DNA from 2 places in the Acinetobacter wanghuae genome. Region 2 is predicted to be linked to the other one. Evidence: predicted binding sites of a transcription regulator. Region 2 holds the regulator's gene; the other holds the start of a gene.

Region 1 (15,795 bases), 940 kb from region 2:
TACCAGCGCGTTTGCTTGTCACTTGCAAAAACTTTAGCTGATTAAAATAAATTCGGGTGTATTAATAGACAAAAACACCCCAATTTATCGTGGTCTGTCACTTTTTCCATTTAAGTTTTTAGAATACTTTGGACGTAATGAGTGACATTTGTTATAAATTATTTAGAATAGAATCAAGATGATTAGCTCATTAACGCATCCAATGCTTGGGTTATAAATAAAATAATATTGAATGATTGATGTTTTGATTTCGGGGGAGATCAGGAATGACAAAAATTAAAAAATCGTTTCGATCATTTTGCTCAACTTTAAGCCTATCTGTTTTGGTGACCCTCACCAGCAGCGTGATCAGTCACCAAAGTATGGCGGCTCAAATTGAAAAACCACAAAGTCCATTTCAACAATATTTAATACACCAACGTACTGATGCGGGTTTAGTCAGTCGCACCCTACAAGTCGGTGATGTCACATGGCGCTATAGCGAAGGTGGGATGAAAAATAAGCCGACGATTTTGCTCATTCACGGTTTAAGTGGAACCCGCGACAATTGGAATCGCGTCGCTAAATTTCTGACACCGTCCTATCATATTATTATTCCCGATTTACCAACCAATGGCGAAACCAAAACCCCTGAAAATTTTGATGTTTCTATTCCAAATGTGACCTCTCAATTACGAATGTTGGTTGAGGCTTTAAATATTGATGAAAAATTGAATATTGCGGGTCATTCACTTGGCGGTTCAATTGCAACGGTATATGCCGCTCAATACCCTTTCGATACACAAAGTTTATTTTTATTAAATAGTGCGGGTATTTATAAAGGGGCAAATACCCCCTACAGCAAAAATCCAAGCCGATTAAAAAACTTGATTGTCACCAAACCCGGTGATCTTGCTGAGGTTTCCAAACAGCTGATGCAAAATCCACCCGATATGCCCTTTCCGCTTAAACATGCACAAGAAAAATTACTGATTTCCAAGTCTGAACAAAGCTTAAAAGCCATTGATCAAGTGGTCATGCTCAGTCGTTTATATACCCCTGAATCTTTCGCACGCCTGACCAAAAGTATTGAAGCACCGACCTTAATTTTATGGGGCAAACAAGATCGAATTTTTAATGTTGAAGTCGCAAAAGAGTTGTATTCCTTATTAAAACGCCCTGAAACTCCGATTATTTTAAACAATGTCGGACATATGCCGATTTTGGAAGCAGAAGAGCAAGTCGCACAGTATTATTTACCGTTCCTTGCCAAGACACAGACCCTAAAAAACCCACTAGCTGATAAACTCATTCCTTTAAACTAAACGTTTCAGAGACCCTATGCAGAAACTCCCTTTGATCGAGCAATTGATTGATGCTCAGCTCGACTTCCTAGACCAATCATTTTCGAATGCCGAGAACGTTCAAGCCGAGTTTCAGCAATTTTATCTCTGGTTTCGTAAGCAAACTTTGCAAGATCTTTGGTCATTTGACCAGATCAATCAACTGATTCAAAAAACAGATTTTAGCCACCCCTGCCAGTGCTTTTTTTAATTGAGCAAATTGCAGAACATATTCGTTTTGCTTTGGTACATCCGAGCAATGAAAACACGAAAATTGAAGATGTTATTTCAGTTCTGACCATTGATCAAATTGCACAATATGTGGCAAGTAAAAGTGGACATCGTCAGCGTTTAATCAAAGCTGTGGTCAATAATCCTGCTTTTTCAGCCATGATCACACAACTCATTCAGCATTCGATTCAAGATTATTTAGATAATTCTGTGATTGCGAAAAGCGTTCCCGGTGTATCGCGCTTTATGAAAATGGGCAAGTCTGTATTGGAAAATGTGACCGATACCAATCTAGATGACGCGATTGCTAAATATTTGCAAAAGAACATTTTAAAACTCAGTCAAATGAGTGAAAGCGTTTTAAATCAGCATTTTGATGATGAAAAGCTCTATCATTTTCAAGCCAATCTTTGGCATAAAATTAAAAGCATGCCATTGGCTGTGTTAAAAAACTATATTGAAGTTCAGGACTTGCCAAAAACGGTTGCGATGGGACATGACATTTGGGATCACATTCGTCAAACAGATTACTTGAAGCAGCAAGTGCATGATGGCGTATATGCGTGGTATATCCGCAATCAACAGCATACGTTTGATCAATTATTGCGTGATCTGAATATTGATGCATCTTTGATTGAACATGAGTTATCTCATTTACTTAATCCCATCATTCAACAACTAATTTCTCAAGACTATTTACGTGGTCGTGCACGACTCTATTTAGAAAAATTTTACTATTCTGAGAACACGTTAAAAATTTTAAATATTGAATAAATAAAAAAGCCGCTTAACGCGGCTTTTTTTATGGCAAAAATTAAAACTTAATATTCATACCCACTGTGTATCGACGACCATCTAATACGATATCGTAGTCGCCATTGGTAATTTCTTTATTGGTAATATTATAAATACCTGCGGTCAGACTCAATTTATCAGTTGCTTTAAATACAGCACCTGCATCAAAGGTACCATACGCTGGTGTGCCTTTATCCATTTCAGTACGACTTAAATAATCGCTCGTTTTGCCACGGTAGTTATAGTCCATCCATGTGTTCCATGTGTCTGAAACATCATAGTCTAGACCTACATTCAGCATGTGCTTTGGCATTTTATTTAAAGGTTGTCCCTTAAATTCACCCGTCTTTTGCTCAGATTCTGTATAGGTATAACTGGTACTTGCATGCAAATTATCGAGTACATCATAGTCTAACGTAAACTCTAAACCTTTCATTTCAGCTTCTGAGACATTTTTCATTTGGCTGACAAAACGATAAGGCTTATCAAATGCAGAACACTTCCAATCTTCTACAGGTGAACTATTGTCTGTACCAGGCGTTTCGCATAAACGATCTTCTACGATTTTGTCTTTAAAATCAGATTTAAAGACCATTAAACTACTGCTTAAGCCAAGCTCAGGTGCCGAATAGTTAAAGCCAAATTCATAACTGGTACTTTTCTCTGGCGATAAGTCTGGATTACCAATAATGACCCCACTGCCCTTACCCGTTCTGCTACCAAAACCTTCTGAGATTTGGCTAATTGTCGGTTGTTTATAACCAGTACTTACGCCACCTTTTAGGGTAAACGTATCAGTTAAATGATAAACACCATAAATACGTGGTGTAATCTCACCACCAAAATATTCATCTTTATTATAACGCGCACCGATCGTTAGAGCGAAATCATCAGTAATGCTCCATTCATCTTCTGCATAGAGTGCAAATAACCAACGATCTAAATGAGTAAGTCCTGTAATGCTCGCTAAACCATTTGTCGTATCTGTAATTTTTTCTTGTTGATATTGTCCACCGACTGTTAAAGCGTGATTACCTACAAAGAAAGAGCCTTGTGTATTAAAGATTTTTAATTGTTCTTCTTTTTCGTCGGCAACTGCTCCGCTGTACACTTTCTTAGTGGTTTCATCTTGATAGTAAGAATCAAGGCTAAAATTATCGTAGCGCGCTTTATGGCTTAAGGTGTAGAGGTTTTTTTCATTTTCATTAATCGATGCTTGCGTTGCTATATCAACGCTTTTCCCGAGTGTTGTTGTGTATTGTTGCCCTGTAAAATCATATCGTAAACCAATGTCGTTATTTTCATCGACATTCCACACCAACTCTGTTCCTAATTTTCTAACTTTCTTTTCAGACTCGCTCGAACCCGATTTTTGTCCTTCTCCACCGACATAGTCACTTTCATCATTACCTTGGAAATTAGCATCAATACTTAACGATAATTTATCTTTAATCAGTGGACCTGCCGCATACATGCTCACGCCATAGCTATCATTAGCATAGTCGTTGTCCGATTTTGTATATTCAGGTGAAATACTGCCATACCAATGACTCTTCGATGCTTTTTTGGTAATAATGTTGATTACACCACCCATCGCATCTGAACCATATAGTGATGACATTGGACCACGAACCACTTCAATGCGTTCAATCATATCGATGGGCGGCAAATATGCTCCAATTTTGCCACCGTCTGTTCCATTGCCATTGACTGCTCGACCTGCACTGACTGGTCTGCCATCTACAAGATACTTGGTATAGCTTGCGCCCATGCCACGGATGGTAATTTCTTTATTATTACCACCGCCTTGAACAGACACACCTGGCATGTTCTTAACAGCATCAATCACATCGGTATAGGATTTTTTTTGTAATTCTTCTGCAGTAATCACTGAAATTGACGCTGGTGCATCCGCGATGTTTTGTTCAAAACCACCCGCTGTAGTGACAATAATCGTTTCTAATTTTACTTTTTCTTGTTGTTGGATCACATCTTCTGCTTGAGAATTTGCTGCCATTGCTGACAGGACAGCAAATGCTAAAGTCGATTTTAATAACGGCTTATTCATACCCTAAAAACCCTAAAAAATTTGATTGTGAACAAAACATGGCTTTAATGTTGCACATTGTAATGATTTAAAATCTAAATGCAATTACTATTGATAATTGTTCTCATTAATTTATATAAATATAAAAAAACCTCAGAAATCTGAGGTTTTTAACTGAAATCTACGCGAATTGGCGTTATTTCATATACGCACCTTCAGATTGGCTATGATCGGTTTCATCAACCACATGTGCCAATTCAGGAATATGCTGTTTCAAGGTTGTTTCTACACCTTGTTTTAAGGTGATATCAATCGCTGAACACCCTTGGCAACCACCACCGAATTTAAGCACAGCGGTTAAACCATGTTCTGCATCTTCTTTCACTTCAACAAGTGCACAGTTACCGCCATGCCCTGCTAGACCCGGATTAATTTCTGACTGTAAAACGTAAGTAATACGTTCTTCAACCGATGCATCAGGACCAACGCGTGGCACCTTAGAGTTTGGTGCACGGAAGGTTAACTGACCACCGAAACGGTCTTTATTGTAATCAATGACTGCATCAAGCAAATATGGAATTGAAGGGGCATCGATGAAGGCAGGAAACTCTGGGTATTCCTGTTTATAATCTGTAGGAACAACTTCGTCAGGCGCACTGTATGCCATACAACATTCAGCACGCGGTGTACCCGGATGCTCTACAAAAACGCGTACACCAATGCCCGGTGTATTTTGTTTTTCCAAAAGATCCTTTAAATACTCTTGAGCAGTTGGTGTAATTAATAAATTCGGAATCTCACTTACAACTGCAGTGCTGCTGTTCTCAGTCGACATAACAATTATTTCCTCAAGCTGAAGTCGCTATTTTAACTGAAGATGCGGGGTAAATTTTAAAATTCAACTAAAATTGTCGGATTTATTATAAAACAACAACGCAAACTGAATTTTAATGGCATGATGATGCATAAATCACCAAGTTTAGACTATTGAGAATGCTTGATTTACCTTTTAATCATACCGTCACATTGATCATCATTACTTGTATTATTTCGTTTATTGCTTTTTCTAAAGAGCAAGTAATGAATCGTTTAATCTTTTGGCCACCCGCGATTGAGCGCGGTCAATATGACCGTTTTATCAGTCATGGTTTTATCCATGCCGATGGCGCACATTTACTTTTCAATATGATCACCTTGTTTTTCTTTGGCAGCATCATTGAAAGTTTTTATCGTCAGTATTTATACGACTTAGGTTTTGTGTTGTTCTATTTGGGCGGTTTAATTGCGGCAATTATTCCAAGCTACCTGAGTAATAAAAACAATCCACGTTGGGCGAGCTTAGGTGCTTCAGGCGCTGTCTCTGCGGTCTTATTCGCATATATCCTGTTTCAGCCGTGGAAGTTAATATTTGTGTTCTTTATTCCTGTGCCAGCGATTATTTTCGCTGTGCTGTATGTCGCATATAGCATTTGGTCAGGTAAAAAAGGCAACTCTAATATTAACCACAGTGCCCATCTTTGGGGTGCGGCTTATGGTGTCATTGTCACCATTATTATTGAACCACGTTTGATTCCTCACTTTTTACAACAATTGGCTAAAGTTCCATTTTTATAACTATATAAGAAGGGATCATCAGATCCCTTCTTTTTAAATTTATAGATGTAAATGATTTTCATTTAATGAAATTATGTTACTCTTAGGCTATTTCGAGGGTAAGACATCGTGTTAAAAAAACTGACTATTTTAATGTTATTAGGCTTGGGAACTATAGGTGCGGCATCCGCACAAGTGGACTTTAAATATAAAGACCAAGTTGTTGCTTTAAAAGAAATACCTAAAACTTTGGCGGTATATGACCTATCTGCTTTAGATACTTTAAATGCATTAGGCATTGATGCCAAACTCGTTCCAAATTCAAGTTATCATGGTGATTTGAGTCGCTATCAGACTGCACAATACACCAAGGCAGGTTCACTTTTTGAGCCAGATTTAGCGGTCTTAAAACAAGCCAAGCCTGACTTAATTATTGTGGGTGGTCGCTCTGCCTCTAAAGCCGAAAGCTTAAAAACGATTGCACCAACATTAGATTTATCGCCTGACACCTCGAACTATATGTCAAATTTAGAAGAGCGCACGAATACGCTTGCTCATGCATTTGGTCAACAAAAAATTGCAAATGAAAAATTAGCACAGCTTGCGAAGTTACAAGCAGCGCTTAAAGCAAAAACCAAGGGGCAATCTGCTCTTATGCTGTTTGCTGTCGGTCAAAACTTTATGCCGCATGCAGAAAATGATCGTTTTGGCTTTGTTTATGATTTTGCCGGATTGAAGTCTGTTTTAGACTTATCTGAAAAATCGGATGCACCCCGTCCTGAAGCAGGTAGTCCTGAGGCTTTAAAAATCGCTGAAGCCAATCTCAAACGCCTTGAAGCGGCAATCGCAAAAAATCCAGATTACATCATTGTTTTAGATCGTGGTGCTGTCAATACTCAAAAGTACACTGCACAAGAGAATATTTTGAAGCACCCAGCCCTTAAAAATGCTCAAGCTTTAAAGGATAAAAAAGTCATCTATGTAAATGCTGATGCTTGGTACATTACCGGTGCAGGCTTAAACAATACTGCATTTATGCTTCAAGAATTGATTCAAGCAATCAAGTAAGGTTGGTTTAAAACACTCTAGAAGGAAGCTTTGCTTCCTTTTTTTAATTGAAATATCTCGTAATAAATTAACCATACAGTTGGCAGTTATTGCCAATCGAGTGCTAAAGTTAGCAGCGATAATGTATACATCTGTATATTAATTGCGATTACGCACGAGATATTTTGCATGTCAACATCGATCGATGGTCTTCAATTCCCCCTTGCTCCAAATCAACAAAAACCAAGTAGTTCTCAAGTTGGACGTTCCATTGTTGCAGCCGCTTTAGCACACGTTGACCCAAACTCATCCGCGCAAGCAAGTGCTGAAAAAAACTGGCGTAAACACTACCCACGCCATTTTAAAAATTTAGTGAAGCATGGACTGCAGTCTTCTGAGTCTGCATTAGAAATCGCAAAAGCAGGCTTGCAACACGCACATGCAATTTTTGAATTTTATCGTGATGGACAGAAATATATCCTTAAAGATGTGATGTCTTTACCAACGCAAACCTTAGAGACTTATGTGCTTCAAGGGCGTTCTACTCAAGCACCTGAATGGTACGTTCCCTATCACGGACAAAAATTACAAGGGGATGCCCTGCTTAAGCAAATTCAGCAATGGCAAGAGCGCGGTATTGTTGAAGCCTCACATGCAGATGCACTACGCCAATGTATTGCCCATCCTGAATGGTTTGACTTGTCTGATCGCACCACTGTTTTATTTGGTGCTGCCTCAGAAGCAGGTCCACTCACATGGTTAGCCAAATGGAAAGCCAATATTGTCGCGGTCGACTTACCCAATACGCGGGTGTGGGGCAAAATTCTAGACACAGTGAGTGCAGGGAATGCCACCCTTTATGCACCGTGTACAGAAAAGCTTGATGCAGACACTGCAATTGACGTATTAAAAGAAAAATTAGGTGCAAATTTACTGACACAAATTCCTGAAATTGCACAATGGCTGCTCCAGTTTGAACAAGATCTCGATTTAGCTGCAATTGCATATTTAGACGGTGAAAAACATGTGCGTGTTTCCATGGCGATGGATGCCATCATGCAGCATGTGAGTGCGGAAAAAGCCAATACCAGTCTCATGTATATGTGTACGCCAACTGATGTATATGCTGTTCCGCAAGAAGTCATTGAAGCATCCACACAAAAATACAAAGCACGTTCAAAAGCACATTCACTGATTTCAAAAGGTATTGCGACGCTCTCAAGAGAATCTTTCTTTCAGAAAAATGATCACCAGTTGATTCAAAGCGGTGAAGCATCGTACGGGATCTGTGACTGTTTAGTGGTTGAACAAGGTCCAAACTATGCTTTGGCAAAACGCATTCAACAATGGCGTGCCACTTTAGCGCGAGAAAACGGTCAACGTGTCAGTATTAATATTGCACCGTCGACCACCACACATTCAGTGACCAAAAATCCCCTGCTCAAAGCTGCATTTAGTGGTGCACGTTTATTTGATGTGGAATCGTTTGCACCAGAGACGACTAATGCGATTATGGCCGCACTTTGGATTCATGATCTGCGCAATGCTGAATCCGTTGCCAATCCAGAAGTCAAACTGAACCATCCTTTAGAATTAATGATGCACGGGGCTAATCATGGCGGTTTATGGCGTGTTGCCTATTTAGCCCGTACTGCACTGCCCTTTGCAGCCTTATATGGTTTTGCAGAAGAGAAACTGCCGAAAGGCTTAATGAAAAAGTTTGGAAAATAGTATTATTCCCTCTCCTAAGTCCTCTCCCAAATGGAGAGGACTTTTCTATGATCCAAAAAAAAACGCTGCCAAAGCAGCGTTTTTTTATAAGTGAAAGATTAGAATACTTTCAGCAATAACCAATACAAACCACCTGATAAACAGATCGTTGCAGGTAGTGTGAAGATCCAAGCTGAAAGAATAGTTTTCACCATTTGGAAGTTCAAACCTGACTTATTCGCCACCATCGTACCTGCCACTGCAGAGTTTAATACGTGTGTGGTGGAAACTGGCATACCAAAACCATCTGCCGCCGCAATCGTCGACATTGCGACAAGTTCAGCAGACATACCTTGACCATAAGTCATATGCTCTTTACCAATACGCTCACCCACAGTCACAACGATGCGCTTCCAACCCACCATTGTACCCAAGCCAAGTGCCAATGCTGTTGCCACTTTTACCCATGTTGGAATGTACTGTAAGAACGAATCAAGATTATTACGATACGCTTTAACTGTTTGCTCTTGTGTTTCCGTCATGGCTGGCAATGCATCTGCTTTATCAAGACGTTTAAAGGCCGTTGAACTTAAGTACATATCATTACGGAACTCTGAAACTTGCGCTTCAGGCACATCTTTAATGTTCTGATATGAACCTACTTTTTCACCCAAATGATCGGTGAGACTTGCCAATGCTGGCACAACATCAGGCGTGATTTCTTTGGTTTGAATGTATTTGGTAATGGTTTCGCGTGCCACTTCGTCTGGAATTTCCTCATGATTTGCATAAATCACTTGCGAAGTTTGTGCAGACAATTGCCCAAAAGACTGTAGATGTTCTTGATCTAAGTTTTTGTTTAACGAGTAAGCCAACGGCACACAACCAATCAAAATCAACATGATTAAGCCCATGCCCTTCTGACCATCATTTGAACCATGCGCAAAACTGACACCGGTACAGGTAAAAATCAAAATCGCACGAATCAGTGGCGGTGGTGGTGTATTACCCTCGGGTGGCTTGAACAATTCAAGTTGCTTACGAAAGACTTTTTTCACCAACAGGAAGAGTACGGCTGCAAAAGCAAAACCAATGAGTGGTGAAAATAACAGTGCTTTACCAACTTTCATCACCTGTTCCATATCTACACCCGAAGCACCTGTGCCTGCGTGTAAAATATAGTTCATGATGCCCACACCCAAGATTGAACCAATCAAGGTATGTGAACTTGATGCAGGAATCCCCAAGAACCAAGTCCCTAAGTTCCAAAGAATTGCAGCGATGAGCATCGCGAAGACCATCGCGAAACCAGCCCCAGAACCGACATTCATGATCAGTTCAACAGGCAATAAAGCAATAATACCGTACGCTACAGCACCGCTTGCCACCATCACCCCAAGGAAGTTACAAAATCCTGCCCACATCACAGCAACAGGTGCAGACAAGGCATTGGTATAAATGACAGTTGCTACAGCATTGGCGGTGTCATGGAAACCATTTACAAATTCAAAGCCTAAGGCAATGAATAATGCTGTTGCAAGTAACACGAGGGTATAGAGATTAAGCGCTGGAACATGCGACAAATCTGCCGACAATTGAAAGCCAATATAAATCAGCGTAGAAATAATGAGGGTTAAAAACACCGGCATAAAAAATTTCGGTGTGGGCACATGAACATTGGTCGACGACTGCGAAGAGGTCGATTGTTGTGCAGTATCTACGGGAGTTTGATTAGAATTCATTCAAGCAGGAATAAAAGATTCAGAATGACTCTATTGTTCATTTTAATTGTGACAATTATATGACAAAGCACTGTTATCGGTCGCTGATTGCAGGGGCATTTTTCTAAAAATAAAAGCCCAAAAATAATGTATTCAAACCAAATTATAGTAATAAATATCAATAATTTAATAAATATTTAAATTAAAACCATCATGACTAGGTTATCCCTTCAAGATATGTCAGTTTTGCAATAATATATTGTCATATTTATGACAAATCATTACGGCTGTGCAATCTGTCATCGAATCAATGCTTTAGGATGCGCATATCTATGTATTTTAAAAAAATGCTCAGTTCAATCTCTTATCACTTATACAAACAGACTTCCAACCCAAACATCAGTCTCATTTGAACTGAATGATATAGATTCAATGCATAAGACAATGCCCTAAATCACTAAAATAGACAAAAAGACTTATCAAATTTTCATATCATGTATATCCATCTTTCTGAGGAATGAGCCGCAGAATTCACGGTTTAATTCTGCTAAGATGACCGATGTTTTTGATTTCTGCTGAGAAAGTTTGAATGTCCACACTTGCCACACTAAAAGAACTTCTTACCAAGAGAATTTTAATTATCGATGGTGCGATGGGTACCATGATCCAACGCCATAAATTGGAAGAAGCCGATTATCGTGGTGAGCGTTTTGCAGATTGGGCATACGACCTTAAAGGTAATAACGACTTACTGGTTTTAACTCAGCCGCAGATTATTCAAGGCATTCACGAAGCTTATCTTGAAGCGGGTGCAGACATTATTGAAACCAACACCTTTAATGGTACGCGTGTTTCGATGTCTGACTACCACATGCAAGATTTAGTGCCCGAAATTAACCGTACTGCTGCGCGTCTTGCCAAAGAAGCATGTGCCAAATATTCAACGCCTGAAAAACCACGTTTTGTGGCAGGTGTGATTGGTCCGACTTCACGCACCACGTCTATTTCGCCAAACGTAAACGATCCTGCATTCCGTAATATCACTTTTGATGCACTTAAAGTCGACTATATCGAATCGACCAAAGCCTTGATTGAAGGTGGTGTCGATATCATCCTGATCGAAACGGTCTTTGATACCTTAAATGCCAAAGCTGCGATCTTTGCGGTTAAAGAAGTCTTTAAAGAATTGGGTTATGAATTACCAATTATGATTTCAGGTACGATTACCGATGCCTCAGGTCGTACTTTAACTGGTCAAACCGCAGAAGCGTTCTGGAACTCGATGCGCCATGCTGAACCAATCTCAATTGGTTTTAACTGTGCGCTTGGTGCAGATGCAATGCGTCCACATGTGAAAACGGTATCTGACGTTGCCGATACCTTTGTGTCAGCACATCCAAACGCAGGCTTACCAAATGCCTTTGGTGGTTATGATGAAACACCTGAAGAAACCGCCGCATTTATTAAAGAATTTGCAGAAAGTGGTTTAATTAATATTACCGGTGGTTGCTGTGGTACCACGCCAGACCATATTCGCGCGATTGCGCAAGCTGTTGAAGGCATTGCACCACGTCAAATTCCTGAGATTGCGCCTGCATGTCGTTTAAGTGGTTTAGAAGCATTTAACATCACGCAAGATTCACTCTTTGTGAACGTCGGTGAACGTACCAATGTCACGGGTTCTAAAAAATTCCTTCGCCTCATTAAAGAAGAAAACTTTGCCGAAGCCTTAGACGTTGCACGTCAACAAGTTGAAGCCGGTGCGCAAATCATCGATATCAATATGGATGAAGGCATGCTCGATTCACAAGGTGCAATGGTGCACTTCTTGAATTTGGTCGCGTCTGAGCCTGATATCTCACGTGTGCCGATCATGATTGACTCATCAAAATGGGACATTATTGAAGCCGGTTTAAAATGCGTGCAAGGTAAAGCCATTGTGAACTCGATTTCCTTAAAAGAAGGTTATGACGAGTTTGTAGAACGTGCGCGCCTTTGCCGTCAGTATGGTGCAGCCGTGATCGTGATGGCATTTGATGAAGATGGCCAAGCCGATACCGCAGAACGTAAAAAAGCCATTTGTAAGCGCTCTTATGATGTGCTGGTCAACGAAGTCGGCTTCCCTTCTGAAGATATTATCTTTGACCCGAACGTGTTTGCAGTGGCAACGGGGATTGAAGAACACAACAACTATGGCGTCGACTTTATTGAAGCGACCGGTTGGATTAAACAAAACCTACCGAATGCGATGATTTCAGGTGGTGTGTCTAACGTATCCTTCTCATTCCGTGGCAATGAGCCAGTACGTGAAGCGATTCACTCGGTGTTCTTATACCATGCGATTCAGCAAGGTATGACCATGGGGATTGTAAATGCCGGTCAAATGGCCATTTACGATGACATTGATGCGGAACTCAAAGAAGCGGTTGAAAATGTCGTTTTAAACCGTAACCAAGGTGAAAGCGGTCAAGATGCAACAGAAAAACTACTCACTGTTGCTGAAAAATACCGTGGTCAAGCAGGTGCACAAAAAGCCGAAGAAAACCTTGAATGGCGTAATGAGTCAGTTGCAAAACGTCTTGAATATGCGCTTGTCAAAGGTATCACCACGTATATTGATCAAGATACTGAAGAAGCTCGCTTAGAAGCAACGCGCCCATTGGATGTGATTGAAGGTCCACTGATGGCAGGTATGAACGTGGTTGGCGATTTGTTTGGTGCCGGCAAAATGTTCTTACCGCAAGTGGTTAAATCGGCACGTGTCATGAAACAAGCCGTAGCTTGGCTCAACCCGTACATCGAAGCTGAAAAAACCCAAGCCGAAGCAAAAGGTAAAATCTTGCTTGCAACGGTTAAAGGCGACGTACACGACATTGGTAAAAATATTGTTGGTGTTGTACTCGGCTGTAACGGCTATGACATCGTTGACCTTGGCGTGATGGTGCCGTGTGAAAAAATTCTACAAACTGCGATTGATGAAAAAGTCGACATCATCGGTTTGTCAGGTTTGATTACCCCGTCATTGGATGAAATGGTTTTTGTTGCCAAAGAAATGCAACGTAAAGGCTTTAATATTCCATTGATGATTGGTGGTGCGACCACTTCTAAAGCACATACTGCTGTGAAAATTTCACCACAATATCAAAATGATGGTGTGTTCTATACAGCAGATGCTTCTCGTGCTGTGGGTGTTGCAACACAATTACTTTCTGCGGAAATGAAACCGCAATTGGCAGCCGACTATGCTGCGGATTATGAAAAAATCCGTGTGCGTTTAGCCAATAAACAACCGAAAGCTGCCAAATTGGCGTATGCACAGTCGGTTGAAAATGGTTTCAAAATTGATTTTGAAAAACATGCACCTGTGAAGCCGAACTTTATTGGTTCGGAAACATTTACCAATTATCCATTAGAAACGTTGGTTGACTACTTCGACTGGACACCGTTCTTTATTTCTTGGAGCTTGGCGGGTAAATTCCCAAAAATTCTTGAAGATGAAGTCGTGGGTGAAGCGGCTCGTGATTTGTTCGAAAATGCACAAGCCATGCTAAAAGACATTATTGAGAATAAACGTTTTGATGCCCGTGCCACATTCAGTATTTACCCTGCCAACCGTGTTGCAAGCGACACTGTTGCTGTTGCAGATGAAACGGGCAATGTGACTCATACCTTCGAGCATTTACGTCAGCAGTCTGACAAAGTGACTGGTAAAGCAAATTACTCTTTGGCTGACTTTGTTGCACCGAAAGATGTCGCTCAAGACTACTTGGGTGGCTTTACAGTTTCGATCTTTGGTGCTGAAGAAATGTCGCAAGACTACAAAGCCAAAGGTGATGACTATAACGCGATCTTGGTACAAGCCTTGGGTGATCGTTTTGCTGAAGCCTTTGCCGAGCATCTTCACCAACGTATTCGTAAAGAGTTCTGGGGCTATCAAGCTTCTGAAACTTTAACGAATGATGATTTGATTAAAGAGAAGTATGTGGGTATTCGTCCTGCACCGGGCTACCCTGCTTGTCCTGAGCATTCGGAAAAAGCACCATTGTTTGATTGGTTAGGTACGACTGATAAGATCGGGACTTACTTAACGTCTAGCTTTGCAATGTGGCCACCTTCAAGTGTCAGCGGTTTCTACTATGCCAACCCTGAAACCGAATACTTTAACGTGGGTAAAATCTCTGGCGATCAGCTCGAAGATTATGCGAAGCGTAAGGGTTGGACGTTGGATGAGGCGAAACGTTGGTTAGCGCCGAATTTGGATGATTCAGTGGTTTAAGTATCTCTAAATCCTCCCTAACCCTCCTTTAATAAAGGAGGGAATAAAAAATCCCCTCGATTGAGGGGATTTTTTAATTCAGTAAAATTTAAAATTAATTCTAGATGCAACAGTCCAATTCAGAATTTAAATTATAAAATTCCTATACCTGTTTGATTTTTTAATAGAGCCGCAAGTTGAGATCCTGATTTTAATTTTTCAATATAGTTGCAACCTTGGTCATTTTGAGCCCAATGAGCACATCTTAAATAATATTGGTCTAAAAGCCCCACACCATTTCTTTTTTTCTGTAGAACCATAGGTTCTGCATGGATTGGACAGCAAACTATATCAATCCCTTTTTTCTTTGATCTCAGATCAGCTTGAAGATCATCCATTCTTTCAAGAATACTTTCAGATGTATTTGGATCATGAAGAATGATATTAAAATCTTGTGAAGATAATTCAAACTCAGGTGCAGAGACATCGGTCATCAATGAAAGGTCATCTTTAGTTAGCCTTTGAGTAAATTTACATCCTTTTATTTGATTACTTTGAAAATACCAACCTGTACATCCCCAGTAAAAATCTGTTGGACTTACATATGAAAGTTCTCTAGCCCACTGTAATTTCATAGGTCTAGAACATTTAGGGCATTTCTTTGCCATAGTATCCGCAAAGGCATTCCATTGCAGAACATGTGTTGTTTCATGTCCTATGTCAACTTTCTCAATGTTCTGCACATTTGATTGAAACTTGTCAGCAGATAAAATTTGGCGACTCTGATTAATTTCATCTCGAATATATGTTTGCTTCTCCTCCAGGTCATTTATTCTTTTTTTCTGTTGCTCCGTGATGTAACCATAGTCTTTCACCTTACGTTTTAGATAAATCAACTCATCGTTAATATCATGAATTTCATCTATTTTTTTATTCTTATTTTCGTTAACGGTTTTAGTTACAACGTCTTTAGCAGAAAAAAAGTTTTTACTGTAGAAACGACTTCCGAAACCACACTTACCGCAGCACTGAATAATGATCCAATACCCGAAAACAACATATCGAAAAAACCCA
Region 2 (15,795 bases):
ATTGTTATGATCGTTTAAATTTAGCTTTTTGAGCCAATATCATGTCGCATAATAACGATACTGAACTGTCACACTCAGATGACTGCAAAAAATATGTAAATCAATTTATTCAAGAATTTACTTTACGTCGTGCTGAGATTGGTCAAGGCACTGTCATTAAGCGTGCTTTACCGAGCCGTCATAAAAGGATGATTGGTGCGTGGTGTTTCCTTGATCACGCAGGTCCAGTGAGCTTTCCACAAGGCGACGGCTTAGATGTGGGTCCACATCCGCATATTGGTTTGCAAACCTTCACCTGGATGATTGAAGGCACCATGCTACACAATGATAGCTTAGGTACAGAGCAGCTCATTCGTCCCAAACAAGTCAATTTAATGACTGCGGGTTATGGCATTTCTCATACCGAAGTTGCGCCAGACACTGAAACTAAAATGCATGCCGCACAGCTTTGGATTGCTTTGCCTGATGATAAAATCAATATGGCGCCTGCCTTTGATCATTATCCTGAACTGCCCATCGTGAGTGAGCAGGGCATTGATTTTACGGTATTGGTGGGTGAATATTTAAAAACCACATCACCCGTTAAAGTACATAGCGAACTCTTAGGTGTAGATCTATTTGCTGCTGAGAACACGCATGCTCGTTTGCCGCTCAATCCTAAATTTGAATATGGTTTTATGGCGCTAGAAGGAACAGCAAGTATCAATGGGCACGCATTAGATGAAGACAATATGGTGATTTTAGAGCCGGGTCTTACGCATGTAGATGTTGATATTCATGCCCATAGTCGTGTGCTATTACTCGGTGGCGAGCCTTTTGAAAGTCCTATTTTATTGTGGTGGAACTTTGTAGGTCGTACTACAGAAGAACTGAAAACAGCTCGTGAACAATGGGTTGCAGCACATGAACGTTTTGGTTCAATTCCTGAATATAGTGGACCTCGTTTGGAAGCCCCTGCATTTCCAGATGGGATGCGTCCTTCAAAATAATGATTTAAAAATAAATATAAGGAGTACCAAATGGGTATTGTTGCAACAGCGAAAGTGCAGAGCCTAGACACCCCATGGCAGGGAGAAATTCAACATGGCAAACATGTTTATCTTACCGATAAGCCTGAATCCTTTGGGGGGAAGGACAGTGGACCTGCACCTTATGATTTTTTGGTGGCAAGTTTGATTTCATGCACCATGATTACTCTCAGAATGTATGCTAAGCATAAAGACATTGATTTGGGCTTATTTGAAGTTGAAGCAGAATTCCATGCCAATCGTGAAGGTGAAGAATGGATTGAACGTCGCTTGAACTTTAAGGCTGACATGGATGAAGCGCTTAAACAGAAGATTCTAGCCATTTGTCAAAAGACGCCGGTGACCAAGACCTTATTGCGTAGTGTTGAAATCAAAACCAGTTTGGTTTAACTGCTCTTGGTAACGCTTTGTTAAGGCATTGGGTTTAAAGCCAATGCCTTTGCTATGATCAGAGGCTTCAGAACAACAAGAACACTGAGTCCAATATGCGGGTTTTACACCATTTAGAGCAATCGCGTTCCTTCCGAATTTTATGGGCATTGGAAGAACTAGAGCTCGACTATGACATTCAATTGTATAAGCGCCTGCCAAATTTTTCTGCGCCGCCGAGCTTAAAACAGGTGCATCCTTTGGGGAAAGCACCAGTCTTGGTCGATCAGGATCAGGTCTTAGCTGAGTCTGCAGTGATTTTGGAATATTTACAGGAGAGCTATGATAAAAATCTCTTATTCCAGCCTTTGAATGCGACGTCAAAGCAGCAGTTCCGTTATTGGATGCATTATGCCGAAGGCTCATTGATGCCCTTGTTGGTCATGCATTTGGTCATGGATAAAGTCGCAACTCAAGCGCCATTTTTGGTGAAGCCCATTGCCAAGCAAGTGGCAAAAGGGGTGCAAGCACAATTTGTACAGCCACGCTTAAAAGATCATATCGACTACTTGGAAGGTTACTTAACCCAACATGAATATTTTGCTGGGCGCTTTAGCTTTGCCGATATTCAGATGAGTTTTCCATTAGAAGCCTTACAATCTCGACTTAAGAATAAGTATCCAGCGATTAACGCTTATTTAGATCGTTTAGGACATCGCGCTGCTTATTTTAGAGCAAAGTCAAAAGAACAAAATTTGAAATAATGCTGGTAAAAAAGGTGCTAATGCACCTTTTTTTGATGTTGAAACTAGTCTGGAAAACTCAAACGTTCTTTTGGAAAAATCACTTTAAAAGTAGAACCTTGATTCTCCTTAGACTCGATTTCTAAATAGGCTTGATGTTGCATGAGCACATGTTTCACGATGGCTAAGCCTAAACCTGTGCCACCTGTGCTGCGACTTCGGTCAGAGTCGACCCGATAAAAACGTTCCGTTAAGCGTGGTAAATGTTTGGGATCAATGCCAATACCGGTATCTTCAACCACGAAGTACGCCGTCTCACCATTGTCATGCCAGCCCATCGTAATCGTGCCACCTTTGGGTGTGTATTTAATGGCATTAGAAATCAAGTTGCTAAATGCACTCGCAAGTTCCATATCCGAGCCAATTAAATCGCAATGGCTATCAATATCTAAATTCAGCGTATGACCATAATCAACGTTATAGGCTTGGGCATCATCAAACAATTGATTCATTAAACTTGGCATATCAATGATTTGATTTTTAGCTACTTTTTTGTCATTTTCTAAACGCGATAATAACAACAGATCATTCACCAACGCATTCATACGGCGTGTTTGCGATTGCATTTGATCGAAAGCACGTTTCCATCGTGGTGTGATATCTTCTTGATCGGTAAAGGTTTCGATATAACCGCTCAGTACGGTCAATGGTGTGCGTAGTTCATGTGAAATATTATCCACAAAGTCTTTACGCATCTGCTCGAGATTATGCATGCGCGTCACGTCATAAGCGACTAAGAGGCGACTTTCACCACCGAAACGGGTCATTTTGACTTGCACATAATGATCATCAAACATCGATGATTTCATTTTCAAGCCATCGGGTGAGTCATCAATTTTATTGTAATAATCGACAAAACTAGGTTGACGTAATAAGGTTAGAATATTGCGTCCACGGTCTTCGGTTGATATCCCTAATAATCGTTCTGATGCCGGATTCCACCATTCAATCAGTTGATTTTCATCAATCAGCACAACGGCTTCTTGTAAGGCAATTAATGACGATTGAGCACGATCAATCAGCCCGACCATTTCTGCCTGTACAATTCGTTCTTGACGCTGCGCACGATATACATTGAATAGGAGTGCGCCCCAAATCCCTTTGATATTGGGTGGAACATCGTAAGGGCGGTTGGAAATCCATTCATTGACCAAATACAGTGAACGCATTTGAGTCGCAAAAAACGCCACAAAGGCAATGACAATACAGACCCAAAAATAGCCAATGCCATAGCCAATAAAACAGGCAATCACCAGAAAAAATGCTAAGAGACGTAAATCCTGCTTGGCGAAATCCCACAAACTGCTGTAGCGGAATTTTTGATGGTCGCGAGCCAGCTCAGGCACTGGGTAGGGTTCATACATAAAACAAGCGTAACCTTAAAATAACTTAGCTCAATGCAGCATCTGCACGGGTAGAAAAACGATAACCTGTACCGCGCACTGTTTGTACATAACGATCCGCATTATATGGCTCTAACACTTTACGTAAGCGACGAATATGCACATCAATGGTTCGGTCTTCAATATATACGTTGCCGCCCCACACTTGGTCAAGCAATTGTGCACGTGTGTAGGCACGTTCAGGATGGGTCATAAAGAATGCCAATAAACGATATTCCGTTGGTCCCATTTCTAAAAGATTGTTGGCAAAGCTGACACGTTGACTGACCGGATCTAAAATCAAGCCATTGGCATCAATGGTCTTTTCACCGCTTAACGCGTTGGCACGACGTAATACCGCTTTAATGCGTGACACCAATTCTCGAGTGGAAAATGGTTTGGTCATATAGTCATCTGCGCCGGCATCGAGACCTTGGACTTTATGGTCTTCTTCAGCTCGTGCGGTGAGCATAATCACTGGAATTTCAGATAAGCTTTCATCACGTTTGAGACGACGACATAAGTCTACACCACTCACGCCTCCAGGCATCATCCAATCCAGTAAAATGAGTGCAGGACGTTGATCTACAATCATTTGATGGGCTTGTTTCGCATCCTCAGCTTGTAAGCAGTGAAAACCTGCCATATCCAAAGAGGTATGAATCATTTCCCGAATCGGAAGTTCGTCATCGACGATTAAAATATAGTCATCTTTCACAGCGCAAGACCCTTTTCATGTAAACGGTGGACCGTTTTATTTTGTATGACAGGCTTATTACAAAGACTAATTATGACAGTATCATTGCAATGATATGTATTCGTCCTTATCTCACTGAAATTTATCAAAAAGCAATGATGGGGTTTAATCGAAATTGATTATTTTCAGTTGATTAAACAATGGTTTGCTATCGTGTTTTGCAAAAAGAAAATAAACTTTCAATTCCCAATAGAAATATATTTTATTGTTTCAGTTCTGCAAAATTATTCAGCAATGCCATGAAAACAATACTACATGAGGACAGAACCTCATCCATTGATTGTTTAAAGCCACTCATCACCCAACGAATCGCAATTTGGGTGACATAACCATTGAGCCCCGTAGAAACAAGTGCAATTTCACCGTCACTGCGTTTTAAATTCGGCATCATCAACATGACGAAAGCATGAATCATGCGGTCAAAACGCAACATGGTTTCATGAATGGTAGCTTGGTTATGAAGCTCTTGAACTAGCATGGCATCGATATAAATAATCCGTGCCATACGTGGGTTATCGCGTAAAGTCGTAAGGAGGGCAGTTAAGCCCGCTTTGATCATTTTTTCGGGATCGCCAGATGCTTGCATAATGGCTTGCATCACATTGTGCTGTAACTCATCAATCAGTTTTAAAAAGATGGTTTGAAATAAGTGCTCGCTCTTTTTAAATGACTCATAGAAATAACGTTCGGTCAGTTTGGCTTCATTACAAATATCTTTGACAGTGACAGAGAAAAAACCTTGTGTACCATAGGCTTCAATACCGGCTTCAATCAGCTTCTCACGACGTGCTTGTTGGCGTTCGGACATGGATAGTCCTTTAAATTGACGCTCTTTGCTGGCTGATTTTTTGGCTTTTTTCTCTGATGTATCCAATTCTGTCATAGTGTTGATCAGTCATATTTCTACAGTTTTTCATATCTTAGCAATAAATAGGCATCGAAACTCAAACAATCATCTGATGATAGAAAGTTGACCCGAATAGACATACTGTAATTATTGACAATACTCATTGTCAAAACTATATTGAATAGCAATGATAGAACTTAACAGAATAAAAAGCCTATCTGTGCAGATCGGTGAAGACACAAGGAATATGTATGAAAGATTTTAATAATAAAGTGGCTGCAATTACGGGTGCGGGCTCAGGTATTGGACAACAACTTGCAGTGCTTTTAGCCAAGCAAGGCTGTCATTTGGCACTCAGCGATGTTAATGAAAAAGGTTTAGCAGACACCGTGGCTTTAGTCAAAGAAAGCGGTGTGCGCGTTACAACCAAAAAAGTGGATGTCGCAAAACTTGAAGAAGTGAAAGCATGGGCAGCGCAAGTCGAGCAAGAACATGGCAGTATTAATATGATCTTCAACAATGCGGGTGTGGCACTCGGTTCTACTGTTGAAGGCGCGTCCTATGAAGAACTTGAATGGATTGTAAATATTAATTTCTGGGGTGTGGTGTATGGCACCAAAGAATTCTTACCCTTGATTAAAAAGACGGGTGATGGTCATATTATTAATATTTCAAGTCTATTTGGTTTGACGGCACAGCCGACCCAATCTGCTTATAATGCAACGAAGTTTGCGGTACGTGGTTTTACTGAAGCACTACGTCAAGAATTGGATATGGAAAAGAGTGGTGTCAGTGCGCTCTGTGTGCATCCGGGTGGGATTCGTACCAATATTGCACTTGCAGCGAAAATGAATGATAGTTTGCTAACATTGGGCATGAATCCTGAAAAATCAGCGAAGTCTTTCAACAAGTTATTACGTTGTCCACCTGAAGAAGCAGCACGTCAAATATTAGAAGCCGTGCAAAAAGACAAACGCCGTCTATTGATTGGGAATGACGCGAAAGCGATTGATATCATGCAACGCGTATTGCCAACGGGCTATCAAAAAGTGATTGCTTTTGCGACGCGATTTAGTCAAAGAGGCTAAGTTGAATCATAATAAAAAACCCGCGGAAGCGGGTTTTTTTGTTTTTATTATTCCTTTTTATATTTTACATAGCTGAAATTCAGAACATAAATGTCAAATGTTTGACAGATTTTAATAAGTGATTTTGGCAAGATCATTTACAGCAAGAAAATAACATTTTGAAAACTACCTAAATAAATTAGAAATGAGGCACACCCCATGAGCTATGAATATAAACACATTCAAGTCAAACCAATTACAGGTCGTATTGGTGCAGAAATCCAAGGCGTGAAATTATCTGGTCAATTAGAGCAAAACGTTGTCCGAGAAATCAATCAAGCACTACTTCAATATAAAGCAATCTTTTTCAAAGGTCAGCAACATCTTGATGATGCCGAACAAGAAGCTTTTGCTGCACGTCTAGGTGAGCCATTAAATCATCCAACTGTTCCAGTAAAACAAGGTTCTAAACATATTTTAGAACTTGACTCTGCACATGGCGCGCGTGCAGATTCATGGCATACGGACATTACATTCTTAGATGCTTATCCGAAAGCATCTATTTTACGTAGCGTGGTTGCGCCTGCAGCAGGTGGTGATACAGCTTGGGCAAACACAACGTCAGCATATGAATCACTGCCTGAGCCGCTAAAAGTATTTGCAGATGGTTTACGTACTGTACATAGCAATGATTTTGATTATGCCAATGTTGTTAAAAAAGAAATCACGCCTGAGCTTGCAGCAAAGTATAAAAATTTCTTTAATTCAACTGAATATGAAACAGAACATCCATTGGTTCGTATTCATCCTGAGACAGGTGAAAAAACGTTACTACTTGGGCATTTCTTTAATCGCTTTGTCGGTTTCAGTTCATCAGATTCACGCAAATTATTTGATTTATTCCAAAGCTATGTCGTGAAACAGGAAAACATCGTGCGCTGGCGCTGGGAAGCAGGAGATGTTGCGATTTGGGACAATCGTGCAACGCAACACCGTGCTATTAATGATTATGGTGATCAGCACCGTGTGGTACGCCGTGTAACATTGGAAGGTGATATTCCAGTCGGGGTGGATGGACGTCCAAGCGAAGTACTGCGTAAAGAACAAAAAGTAGATATCACGGACTATCGTTTAACCAATGATGGGCAATATGAAAAAGTTTCATAATGAAATCTTTGCAGTGAACAAACTTTGCACAAAAAAAACTAACTAATTAAGAATAAATGATTCGTAGTCAGTTAGTAATCCATCTAATATGAAAATAAAATGATATTAGGTGGATTTTATGCAATATTATAATTTTGATGAAAATCAAAAATCAAATGTTATAAAAAATATATTTAAAAAAATATCGGATGATGATATTCAATAGATCTCTTTCATAAATCAAAAAACGCTCTATCTTTTGCTGATTATTTGTACCGAAGAATTTTGAATATTCATGCATAATTTGCGGATGAAATACATCGATTCGAAGAAGCTTTCTGAAACACAGTTTAAGCGATATACAGGCATCTCATGTTCAACCTTTGATTTAATGGTTGAACAACTGAAAATGCATGTCCCTGCAAAAGGTAGACCACCTAAATTAAGTGTAGAAGATCAGGTTTTACTCTGTCTGAGCTATTGGCGTGAATACCGAACTTTATTTCATGTCTCAACAAGTTATGGCGTGTCAGAGCCTACTGCTTCAAGAATCGTTCGCCATGTAGAGGATTGTCTAATCAAGTCCAATCTATTCAATTTACCTAAGAATTTGCCTGAAGGCGAAGGTATTGACTGGAATGTGGTGATCGTAGATGCCACAGAAATCCCAATACAAAGGCCTAAAAAAACAGAAGAAAAGCTATAGTGGCAAGAAGAAGGCACATACTTTTAAAGTTCAAGCCATTATCCATTATAGAACTCGGCAAGTTCTGAGTTTATGCACGAGTCGTGGTGCTGTACATGATTTCGAGCTATTCAAACGCAATTTAAATCAGGTTCCTAAAGGGTCTTTTATCCTTGCAGATAAAGGCTATCAAGGGATTTACGCAGTGTATCCAAATAGTCTATTGCCATTAAAAGCAAAAAAGCGCTGCAAACTAGATCTCGAGCTAAAAGTTTACAATCAAGAAATCAATAAAAGAAGAATTGGGATTGAGCATGTATTTGGCAGTTTGAAGACCTTCAAAATACTTGCCGAGCGATATCGTAATCGAGGCAAAAGACTAGGCTTAAGATTCAATTTAATTGCTGGAGTCTATAACATGGAACTGAGTAAAAAATGACTTATGAAAGAACTCTAATATATATTGAATAACTCTAATGTTAAGAAATATCAAAAAAATGAAATTATAATTCAGCGTGATAAATATAATGAATATAGTGATGATTCATTGTATGTTTTACTCGATGGGATTATCCAGATTGGATATTTAAGCCCATCGGGTCGTTTCCATGCCTTTAATTATTATTCTGAAAAAAACTTTATTAATTTATTCTCATGTTTACAGGATGAAATTCCAGAATATGACTATTACGCCTTTAATCAAATTAGAGTTTTGATCATTCCTAAACAACTTTTTTTTCAAATAATTTACAAAAATAATGATTTATCACAAGAGCTTATGAAGCTGCTTGCCAAAAGAATGCACTATCTTATGGCTGAGCTGAAGTTCTTACATATTGCGAGTTTACATCAGAAAGTATGTAAAATACTGCTTAATTTAGCTGCTCAGTACGGTATTCGGCATACAGCAGGCATTGAAATTAAACTTAAAATTTCACAGCATGACTTGGCAGATCTATTGTCAGCTTCGCGTCAGACCGTGAATAAAGAAATTAAAAAATTGGTTAATCTAGATGTTTTGAATTGGCAGTATGAGAATATAATTATTAAAGATTTAAAATATTTAGAGTCTGAAAGTAATAATCTATAAATTTTGTATTTTTATTATGAATAAAATAAGATATAAAAATCTAATTTAATTATTTTTTATTATTTAAAAATATGTGCATGATTAATTCCAATATAAAAAGTAGGAATTAATAATGACAATTCAATCAATCAATGTCAGAAATCAAATTAAAGGTACGATTCAGGAAATCGTAAAAGGTGATGTTGTTTCTGAGGTCGATGTTGTTACTGCATCGGGTATTTTTACTTCAGTCATTACAACTCGTTCAGTCAATGATTTGAATCTACAGGTCGGTAGTCAAGTTTTGGTTTTAATTAAGTCGACAGATGTGTCGCTTGCCAAACTGTAGGTGCTCTGATTCATGAAATTGCCATTAAAATTTGGGATAGCCACGCTAACTTTACTGGGTGCAAGTATCTCGTTGACTCATGCAGATGGGGATCTTAGCCAACTACAACAGCAAGTGAGCCAGCTAGAACAATCATTAAAACAATTAAAAAATGAAATTAATTCGATTCAAGCTAAAAGTTCAAATACAACTCAGCCTGAAGCTATTCTTTCTGATGGGTTATATCCAGAGGATCAAAGCGAGGAAACCGCTGAAGATGATCAACGTTACGTCACATTGGCTGAATTCCAAGGCATACAAAGCGATTTAGAAAACTATAAATATCAAGTTCAGCGAGAACGTGACACCAAAACGGCATTGTCTTCTCGTCAATTGCTCATCAATGGTGTGGTACAAACCAAGGCATCTTATTACGATGAATCACAGACGACCAATCCAGTCGGTGCAAATACAGCAACCGCTGTAAATAAGCGTCACTCTTCATTTGATTTGGGTGCTGTTCAAATTGGTTTTATAGGCAATCTGTTTAAAGATTATGACCAAGGACGTAACTTAGATTTCAATCTACGTTTTGGTACTTCGCCTCAATCGGGTACCAACAACAGCTATTTAAACTTGCTCGATGCACAATTGATTTATAACGCCTCACCAACTTTAAGTGCAGACACTGGGCGTTTAAGCATCACCTTCGGTCAACAACTCCTACCCTTCGGGCAAGAGGTTCAATCTACAGAAGATTTAAAACCGACAATTAACAATGCGTTATTTAGCTTGCCAGGTTATGGCTATGGTTTAGCACTGCGTGAAGTTGGTCTAATTGTTCGTGGTGATGCATTCCCAACAGTTGATTACGGTTATAACTATCGTTCACCGATGATTAGCTATGCTTTTGGTATTGTAAACGGCAACGGTGCAAATAAGTCTGATGACAATGATGATAAAAATTTCATTGGGCGCGTTCGCTATACCTTACCTGCGGAATACAACTCGTGGTTACGTGAGTTGAGCATCGGAGCATCATGGTATCAAGGTAAAAGTAACTTATTTGAGCTAAATGGCACCAGTGCTTCATTTGCGGGTAAAGGCGATATTTCTCGTAAAGGAATCGATCTTTATTACAACCATCATCCTTTTGGTCTGACCTATGAGTATGTTCATGCGGAAGATGAAACTTATGTAAATGCCACTCGAGATGTTTATAACCGTCAAAGTGAATCACACACTGGCACATTATTTTGGAATCTGGGTGAACAATTTGTCAAAGGTTTCCGTCATCAAGGACGTTATGACGACTGGTGGCCAAAGTCTTATCAAACGTTTTATCGCTTTGACACGATTGACCGTGATACCAACCTGAATAATCAAACGATTGATATTCATAGTATTGGTTTAAATGCATTTTTTGCTGAAACAACTAAATTCCAGCTCAATGTGAATCATGTAGATAACGCGATCACCAATCAGAAATATAACGAATTGGTCGCACAGTTCCAGTATGGCTTTTAATCATATTCTCTATTCAGAAGGATTTTATAATGACGTCTTGGTCTAAAATTTTTGTTAGCAGCTTGATTGCAACATCAACACTTTTCCCTCTTACTCAGAGTTTTGCAGCTGAAGTAAAACCAACAGTTATTCGTTTATCTACACCTTATGTAGGTACAGGTAATCGACCGGTAGGATATAGCAATTACTATTCCACCACACAAACGTTGGGCTTAATTGAAAAAGAATTCCAAAAAGATGGTATTAAAATTCAATGGAATAACTTTAAAGGTGCGGGACCTGCGATTAATGAATCTTATGCCAATGGTTTGGTCGATATCACATGGATTGGAGATTTACCTGCATTAATTGGTAAGGCAAGCCGTTTAGATACGCGATTGATCGCAATAGCAGGTACCAATGACAATGCATATTTAGCAGTACCTCCAGGTTCAACAGCCAAGTCATTTGCAGATTTAAAAGGTAAACGTATTGGATTTTACCGTGGTACCAATTTACATTTAGCTTTAATCAATACGCTTAAACGTCAAGGACTGACTGAAAAAGACTTCCGTTTTGTGAATACCGATGGACCAGTGGCTTACTCTGCTTTGGCTAGTGGTGATTTAGATGCAATTTTTAGTAACCAAGGGATTTTCCCAGTGGTAGATCGTGGCGTCGCTAAAATTATTTACAGCACAAAACAAGAGCCACAGGTGAATCGTCTGTCTGGTTATGTTTTGGTGAGTTCTAAGTTTGAGCAAAAATATCCTGAAACCGTTCAGCGTATTGTGAATGTTTTAGTCAAACAAGCAGCTTGGGAAAGTGATCCTGCACATAAAACTGAACTATTTAAACTCTGGTCAAAGTCAGGCTTGGCTTTCGCAAACTTTGTTAAAGCCAATGATGGTGTTGATTTAAAACGTCATAGTGCACCAATTTTTGATGCTTATAACATCTCACTTATTAAACAAAAATTAAAAGCAGGTCAGGACATTAAATTAATCCGAGGCAATATTGATGTCGATCAATGGATCGAGCCTAAGTACGTCAATAAAGCCTTACAGACTTTGAATTTGCAGAATTTTTGGGCACCTTTAAATGCAAATGGTAAATAACCGCTTGCATTGCCCTTAGGAGTATCAAGCAATGTCTGAGAATATAACCTTGGAAAAAACAGCAGATTTTGAACTGCTCGACCAAGTTCAGAAAAAAGGATCTTGGATTCAATTTTTGAGTAAACATAAAAGTATCAAGTGGATTATAGGAAGTATTTTTCCAATTTTCTTGCTGGTGTTATGGCATGTGTCTGTAGAGCAAAGTTGGGTTAATCCTTTACTACTTCCTGCACCTGATTTGGTATGGACTGCACTTCAAGATTTATACCATAGCGGTGAGCTGTGGAGTAATTTGAGTGTGAGTTTGTCAAGGATTGCTTATGGTTTTAGCGCAGGCATTGTGTTGGCATTATTGCTCGGTTTAAGTATGGGTTTATCATCAACCGTTGAGGCATATATTTGGCCTATTTTTAAAGTGATTAACCTTGTCCCTGTCGTCGGTTGGATTCCGCTTTTAATTTTATTAGTTGGTATTGATGAAACCTTAAAAATTGTTTTGATTGCTAAATCTGCACTGGTACCCATGACCATAAATGTCTTTAAAGGCGTTCGAAATATCCCTAAATCTTTAACTGAAGTCGCAGAGGTTTATCAACTAGGTCGATGGTCTAAGTTTAAACATTTGGTTTTACCTGGTGCATTTACCAGTTTTATTGGTGGCTTACGCCTTTCTCTTGCAAGTGCTTGGGGTGCGTTGGTTGCTGTAGAACTCTTAGCATCGAGCGATGGAATTGGCTATTTAATGGTTTACGGACGTCAAATTTTCCAACTTGATGTGGTTTTAGCAACAGTTGTAGTGATTGGTCTGGTGGGATTTAGCTTTGATTTTGTGATTAGCTTTATTCAAAAACGATTTGCTGTTTGGAACACTCAAAAATAAAAAGTGTTCAGTCATGAAGGATTCGGCTATGCAAAATAAAGCTATAAAAAAATTCGATTATCGTGGACTGGTTATTCCACTGGTTTTGTTTGTCATCTGGTATATCGTAACTCAGCAAAAGTGGGTCGACGCTGCACTTTTACCTTTGCCGAAATCGGTATGGCAGGTATTTGTTGAAAGTTGGCAGTCGAAAGAGCTTCTAGAAAATATCGCCTATAGCCTCGCACGTAATACCACAGGCTTTATTGCTGGGGGCATCATTGGTGCAGGCTGTGGTTTATTACTTGGCTTAAATATATGGGCGGATCGTTTTTTTTCTCCAACCTTAAATGCAATCAAGCATGTCGCTGTTTTTGCTTGGATTCCATTAATGATCATGTGGTTCGGTAATGGCGAATTATCCAAGATTATCTTTATTGCTTTGGTTGTATTTTATCCCGTATTTTTCAATACCTACGATGGTGTAAAGAATGTGCCTGAGAAAGCCAAAGAAGTTGCAAAAATCTTTCAACTCAGCAAATTCTCGACATTCTTTAAAGTTATTTTACCTTCCGCTGCACCCAGTATTTTTGCAGGATTGAATATTGCTTTAGTTTTTTCATGGATAGCTACGGTAGGAGCTGAGTATTTCTTCGTCGCAGCACCGGGTGTGGTTAATCCGATACTCGATGGACAAAACCTCTTCAAAATGGAAGTGGTCATTTATGGCATGGCAATTATCGCAGTGGTTGGACTATTGTTCTCAAAAGCTGCCCAATTTTTTGAAAGCTATAATTTGCGCTGGCGCCAAGGCACTCATAAATAAAGTTAAAAATAGGAATCAATATGAATCAGCATGTCAGTGCCTTTGGGCACGTTGAAATCAAAAAATTAGATAAAGCATTTCTTTCCCAGGGCGAACCTTTACAGGTTTTAGATCAGATCAATCTCAATATTCAGCCGGGTGAATTCATCAGCATTGTAGGTAACAGTGGTTGTGGTAAATCGACACTGTTACGTCTACTGGTTGGTTTGGATGCTGAATACAGTGGTTCAATTGAGATCGATGGTCATTCAATTAAAGGAACCAGTCTAGAGCGTGGCATTGTGTTCCAAGATCATCGCTTATTTCCTTGGCTAAACGTAGAGAAAAATATTGGATTGGCACTTGAAAAGAGTGCATACACCAAAGCTGAAAAAAAGGAATTAATTGATTACCATCTTGAGCTAGTACAGTTGAGTGCATTTAAATATGCTTATCCAAGTCAGCTTTCAGGAGGGATGAGTCAACGTGTCGCAATAGCCCGAAGTCTGGTGAATCGACCGCAAATTTTACTTTTGGATGAGCCTTTTGGTGCTTTGGATGCGTTGACACGCGCTCACTTGCAACAGGAGTTACAACGTATTTTAGCTTCAGAAAAAATCACCACTATTTTAGTGACACATGACGTTGAAGAAGCTGTACTTTTAGGTGATCGTGTCGTGGTGATGCAACCAAATCCCGGTAGAATTAAACGCATTGTCAATGTGGATTTAGAACGCCCACGTAAGCGTGAAGACTTTCGCTTAGCATTATTGAAAAATGACATTCTACTCGACTTCAAAGATACTCAGATTGAACTAGCATCGACTACATTGGATGGCTATGAATTAACTTGGTAAAACAGAAACTTAACTCATTCTTTAAATGCCCTTATGGGCATTTTTTATATCCGTTTCAATCCATATTCAATTAAGATAATGTCTGGTTGAGTAGCTTGCTTCAAAAGCATGTTGCTCAGATTTTTTTAACTTCAATCTACTCGTCATTATACCAACGTCTCAATCGTTTTCTTCTTCCACACAAACTGATAATACAAACCTTGCATAACGCATAGACTGACAAAAGCAAGCGCGTACGCATACCAAATCCCTTGAAGTCCCCAATGTAAATTAAAGATATAGGCACAAGGCACTTCAATACATAAAATCGCGACAATATTAATGATCATCGGGACAGTGACCGTGCCACTCGCACGCATGATGGATGCAAAAATAGCGCTCGCACCAAAGAATAGAATGGACCACAACACAATGAATAACAGCTGTTGTCCCAAAACCACCACTTCAGGGTCGGTAATGAATAACGCCATTAAGTATTTAGAGAATAAGTACGCCAGAATTACCAAGCAGCCCGTAAAGACAATATTCATGACTAAGGCTGTACGCGTGACTTTATTGAGTAAGTCTGATTTACCTGCACCGATGGCTTGTGCGGCAAAAACTGAAGCTGCGATGGCAATCGAAAGCGCAGGGAATTGAATATAATTTAGCACCTGATTAACCGCACCGTATGCCGCAGTAGCATCTGCACCGTAACGATTGACTAAGCCAACAATAACGAGACCGGCCACTGAAGTGGTGACCATTTGTACCCCAGTTGGGATGCCCAAGCGTAGAATAATTTTGCTTAAACTCGGATGGTGGCGAATGCTTTTTAACAGGGCGAAATCGGGTTTCAGCGGGTGGTTTTTATAATTTAAATATAAGATCAGGAAGATTAAGACTGCACAATTTCCCAAAATTGTAGCGATTGCAGGGGAGATAATTCCCATTTTAGGAAAGCCAAAATAACCCGCAATTAAAATCGGTGTCACCACCAAGCCGACCCCAATTGTTAATGCGGACGCAAAGAGTGGTGTGGTGCTATCGCCTACTCCGCGTAGAATTGAGGTATAAATAATGTAAATGAAAATGAGTGGACTGCCGGCAAGCATCCATTGCACATAAGGCAAAGATAAGGGCATCACATTGGGATCTGTGCCGAGTGCTAACAAAATATTTTCAGCAAA

What was found. Region 2 encodes PhoB, which activates phosphate uptake and scavenging genes when phosphate is short. Its sites were predicted from a motif close to TGTCATNAANCTGTCATAA; they were not measured.
Region 1: a site for PhoB is predicted at 10,534-10,552, ahead of GFH30_RS03670 (inorganic phosphate transporter). Genes of this name have one in related genera too.

Annotation. Positions count from the first base shown of each region.
Region 1 is NZ_CP045650.1:801,970-817,764, reverse strand. It holds gene GFH30_RS03705 (alpha/beta fold hydrolase) at 363-1,304, shown strand; partial or broken gene GFH30_RS03700 (hypothetical protein) at 1,321-2,327, shown strand; gene GFH30_RS03695 (TonB-dependent receptor domain-containing protein) at 2,368-4,416, opposite strand; gene nfuA (Fe-S biogenesis protein NfuA) at 4,592-5,230, opposite strand; gene GFH30_RS03685 (rhomboid family intramembrane serine protease) at 5,389-6,009, shown strand; gene GFH30_RS03680 (ABC transporter substrate-binding protein) at 6,118-7,056, shown strand; gene GFH30_RS03675 (hypothetical protein) at 7,225-8,766, shown strand; gene GFH30_RS03670 (inorganic phosphate transporter) at 8,865-10,487, opposite strand; gene metH (methionine synthase) at 11,056-14,742, shown strand; gene GFH30_RS03660 (hypothetical protein) at 14,874-15,596, opposite strand.
Region 2 is NZ_CP045650.1:2,625,274-2,641,068, reverse strand. It holds gene GFH30_RS12655 (pirin family protein) at 42-989, shown strand; gene GFH30_RS12650 (OsmC family protein) at 1,020-1,418, shown strand; gene GFH30_RS12645 (glutathione S-transferase) at 1,514-2,161, shown strand; gene phoR (phosphate regulon sensor histidine kinase PhoR) at 2,206-3,564, opposite strand; gene phoB (phosphate regulon transcriptional regulator PhoB) at 3,590-4,300, opposite strand; gene GFH30_RS12630 (TetR/AcrR family transcriptional regulator) at 4,542-5,222, opposite strand; gene GFH30_RS12625 (SDR family NAD(P)-dependent oxidoreductase) at 5,438-6,274, shown strand; gene GFH30_RS12620 (TauD/TfdA dioxygenase family protein) at 6,473-7,420, shown strand; gene GFH30_RS12615 (transposase family protein) at 7,710-8,105, shown strand; gene GFH30_RS13380 (transposase) at 8,053-8,523, shown strand; gene GFH30_RS12605 (Crp/Fnr family transcriptional regulator) at 8,548-9,174, shown strand; gene GFH30_RS12600 (TOBE domain-containing protein) at 9,287-9,502, shown strand; gene GFH30_RS12595 (hypothetical protein) at 9,515-11,008, shown strand; gene GFH30_RS12590 (ABC transporter substrate-binding protein) at 11,038-12,105, shown strand; gene GFH30_RS12585 (ABC transporter permease) at 12,137-12,985, shown strand; gene GFH30_RS12580 (ABC transporter permease) at 13,014-13,790, shown strand; gene GFH30_RS12575 (ABC transporter ATP-binding protein) at 13,811-14,626, shown strand; gene GFH30_RS12570 (MATE family efflux transporter) at 14,773-15,795, opposite strand, start outside.